2 regions of the Proteus faecis genome follow, and region 2 is predicted to be linked to the other one. Evidence: predicted binding sites of a transcription regulator. Region 2 holds the regulator's gene; the other holds the start of a gene.
The links. Region 2 encodes CRP, which controls carbon source genes, mostly activating them, when cyclic AMP is high. Its sites were predicted from a motif close to ATGTGANNNNNNTCACAT; they were not measured.
Positions count from the first base shown of each region.

Region 1 (2,211 bases), on a different contig from region 2:
TGCGCAATTACAACCACTTAGTCCGCTACCTATGGGTAAAGGTATTATTCGTCGCCAAGGCAAAGGTATTGCGATCCTAAACTTTGGTACATTACTACCAGAAGCATTAGAAGTCGCTGAAAAACTTGATGCAACTGTGGCTGATATGCGTTTTATCAAGCCTCTTGATAAATCACTTATCCTTTCCCTAGCAGAACAACATGACATGTTGGTAACACTAGAAGAGAATGCCATTATGGGTGGAGCGGGTAGTGGTGTTAATGAATTACTCATGCAAGAGCGCTGCTTAGTACCTGTCTTAAACTTAGGTATACCTGATCTGTTTGTGCCACAAGGTGGACAAGAAGAGATCAGAGCTGACTTAGGATTAGATGCAGAAGGTATTGAGAAATCGATTAACGCTTATCAAGCTAAATAATTCTGTTATCATTTAGAAATCGCTTCGACTTCCCTGAGTTGGAGCGATTATTAAAAAACTATTCACTGCTTATCTTACTTCTTTTAAAAAATCATCCTTGCTTGCATTCTACATTTCACTCTTTTCAAGCTTTGTTGAATGTCACGTTTTTATGAAATTCACTGAAAATAACTACTTCCTCTCTTGAATCAATTCAGCGTTAATTTATTCAATCAGTTAGATTTTTCTTTCTTTTTGTTTACCAACGAAACGTTTCGATCATGCTCACAATATGAATAAATCAAACTTGTTTTCCCATCTTTCTTTTCTACTATATAGACAGCGAAACGTTTCGCTGAGGAGGAAACATGAAAAAAGGTATATTACTTAATAGTCCCATTTCGAGTGTCATTTCACGTTTAGGACATACTGACAAAATCACTATTGCAGATGCCGGATTGCCTATTCCCTCCTCTGTTGAACGTATTGATCTTGCTCTCACTCAAGGGATCCCAGACTTTATGTCTGTGTTGCAAACGATCACCCATGAGATGCAAGTTGAAGCCGTCATGCTGGCAGAAGAAATTAAAACCATCAATCCCTCTCTGTTTAATGAAATCACCTGTTATCTCCATTTATTAGAACAAGAACAAAAAAAGCCTATTCAAATAATCTATGTTTCACATGAAGCATTTAAAAAGCAACTTACTGAAAATAAAGCTGTTATTAGAACCGGTGAATGTACGCCTTATGCCAATATTGTGTTGTTTTCTGGTGTGACTTTTTGAGGACAATATGAAACCTTTACTTGAACTTAAAGATATTGATAAGTCATTTCCCGGTGTAAAAGCACTATCAGGTGCAACTTTACGAATTTACCCCGGTCGAGTAATGGCTTTAGTCGGTGAAAATGGCGCAGGAAAATCAACGCTGATGAAAGTACTGACTGGGATCTATAAAAAAGATGCCGGTGAAATCATTTATCAAGGTGAAAGTTGTACTTTCAATGGTCCTAAATCTTCTCAAGAAGCAGGTATTGGTATTATTCACCAAGAGCTTAACCTTATTCCTGAATTAACCATCGCAGAAAATATTTTCTTAGGTCGTGAGTTTACTCGTGCTTTTGGTGCTATCGATTGGAAGAAAATGTATGCAGAGGCTGATAAATTATTAGCTCGATTAAACCTAGCTTACAGTAGCCACCGTTTAGTGTCTGAATTATCGATTGGTGATCAGCAAATGGTAGAAATCGCCAAGGTACTTAGTTTTGGTTCCAAAGTGATTATTATGGATGAACCAACAGATGCATTAACTGACACAGAAACTGAATCACTATTTAGTGTTATTCGTGAACTAAGAGATCAAGGTTGTGGCATTGTTTATATCTCACATCGCTTAAAAGAGATCTTTGAGATCTGCGATGATGTGACTGTACTGCGAGATGGTCAGTTTATTGGTGAAAAACCTGTCTCCTCATTAAAAGAAGACACGCTGATTGAAATGATGGTTGGTCGTAAGTTAGAAGACCAATACCCTCGGATTAATATCCCTCAAGGAAAAACCAAACTTAACGTCATTAACCTCAGTGGCGAAGATGTTCACGATGTTAGTTTCTCATTACATGAAAGCGAAATTCTTGGTATTTCAGGATTAATGGGAGCGGGCCGAACTGAATTAATGAAAATTATCTACGGTGCATTACCCAAAACTAATGGCACCGTTGAATTAGATGGTAAACCCTGCCAAATCAAAAAACCGGTTGAAGGATTGGAACAAGGCATTGTTTACATCTCTGAAGATAGAAAGCGTGATGG
Region 1 covers NZ_JASVWV010000013.1:27,698-29,908, reverse strand. Annotated here, with positions in the region: gene dxs (1-deoxy-D-xylulose-5-phosphate synthase) at 1-418, shown strand, start outside; gene rbsD (D-ribose pyranase) at 766-1,185, shown strand; gene rbsA (ribose ABC transporter ATP-binding protein RbsA) at 1,193-2,211, shown strand, end outside.
Region 1: a site for CRP is predicted at 671-688, ahead of rbsD (D-ribose pyranase). Genes of this name have one in related genera too.

Region 2 (2,211 bases):
AGTCCCAACTGTTGATACTTCGAATCCTTTTTCTGCTAAAGCAATTCCCACTCTGGATGAAAGCTTTATTGTTATTCGTTTTCGAGGCTTAACCGATATTGATTTTCCCTATTTACTTGCAATGCTACATGGCTCATTTATGTCGACAATAAACACGATTGTTGTACCAGGAGGGAAATTAGGATTAGCGATGGAATTAATTATGGCGCCATTAGTCAAAAAATTATTAAATGGCGAAAAGATAAGTTAACCAAAATAAAAATTATCTCTATAAAAATAATATCCCATTAATTAAGGGATATTATTTTTCAAATTAAACTTTATTTTAAAATATCAAAATTAGTCAGCATTTTTTATTTCAAATGAATGCGTAATATTGGCTGCTTTTCCTAGCATTAAAGAAACAGAACAATATTTTTCTGCCGATAATTGAACCGCTCGTTCTACAATTTTATCCGTTAACTCTTTACCTGAAACAATAAAATGTAAATTGATATCAGTAAATAAACGAGGAGCTTCTTCACGTCGTTCTGATGTTAATTTTACTTCACAATCAGTCACTTGGTGACGACCTTTTCGTAAAATGCTTACAACATCAATAGCGCTACACCCACCCGCAGCAATTAAAACCATTTCCATTGGGCTTGGGGCTTTATCTCCTGAATTCCCATCCATCATAATTTGATGGCCAGATGAAGATTCACCGACAAAAGATAAATCTTCAACCCACTTAACTCTCGCTTCCATTTATTTTCCCCTAAAGATGACAGAAACTAAAAGAGTACATTCTCATAATTCAACTAGCAATTAGCAAATAGGTTTATTATGCTGACTGCGTAAAACGAGACTTAATGCACTAATTGTGTTAAAAACAATATCTGCTTGATGATAGTGGTTAAGATCAATGCATTATTTTCTCATTTATTATAATCTATTCCATATTAACTTACCGTGTTCTCAGGAAGTTAATAGGTAAAGATAGGATTTTTAAGCACGCTGTCTCAAAAGGGAACCTATCCGTTTTGAAAGGCTGCATTTAACGTACAGAGGATAACGCGAATGGTTCTCGGCAAGCCGCAAACAGACCCGACTCTTGAATGGTTTTTGTCACACTGCCATATTCACAAATATCCATCCAAGAGCACGCTGATCCACCAAGGTGAGAAAGCGGAAACACTTTATTATATTGTTAAAGGTTCCGTGGCTGTTCTTATTAAAGATGAAGAAGGAAAAGAGATGATCCTCTCCTACCTAAATCAGGGGGATTTCATCGGTGAACTTGGATTATTTGAAGAAGATCAAGAACGTAGTGCATGGGTTAGAGCAAAAACAGCCTGTGAAGTAGCAGAAATTTCCTATAAAAAATTCCGCCAATTAATTCAGGTTAACCCTGATATTCTGATGCGCCTTTCTGCTCAAATGGCGAACAGATTACAAACGACATCAGAAAAAGTAGGTAATCTTGCTTTCCTTGATGTAACAGGTCGTATTGCACAAACCTTATTAAACTTAGCAAAACAACCCGATGCAATGACGCATCCTGATGGCATGCAAATTAAAATTACACGTCAGGAAATTGGTCAAATCGTTGGTTGTTCACGCGAAACTGTAGGCCGTATTCTGAAAATGTTGGAAGATCAAAACTTGATCTCCGCACACGGTAAAACTATCGTTGTTTACGGGACTCGCTAAGTTTCCCTCTCGAACAAACAATAGCCCATAAAAGGGCTATTGATATACTTTTGTATAAGCCCCATCTTCGTTGATGGGGTTTTTCGTTGATACTACCCTTTTACAAATTCTGCAATAGCCGCTTTTAATGCCACCATTCCTTCTTGTAGCTCTTCTTGAGTAATAATTAACGATGGTGTAAAACGCATCACATCGGCTCCTGCGTTTAACATCATTAAACCATGTTTGGCTGCAAGACCGAGTAACTCTTTGGCTTTACCTTCATATTGCGGTGCCAATTGTGCACCAATCAATAAACCTTGTCCTCGAATTTGCGAAAAGACATTATACGTTTGATTGATTGCCACCAGTTCATCCACAATCCATTGATAACGCTTTTCTACACCTTCAAGTACTTCAGATGTATTAATTAAATCAAATGCAACATTACCCACTGCACAAGCTAATGGATTACCACCATAAGTTGTACCATGAGTCCCTACGCCCATGACAGAAGCTATCTCATCTGTTGTTAACATC
Region 2 covers NZ_JASVWV010000006.1:205,986-208,196, reverse strand. Annotated here, with positions in the region: gene QSH13_RS10380 (phosphoribulokinase) at 1-250, shown strand, start outside; gene QSH13_RS10375 (OsmC family protein) at 340-747, opposite strand; gene crp (cAMP-activated global transcriptional regulator CRP) at 1,060-1,692, shown strand; gene argD (bifunctional acetylornithine/succinyldiaminopimelate transaminase) at 1,785-2,211, opposite strand, start outside.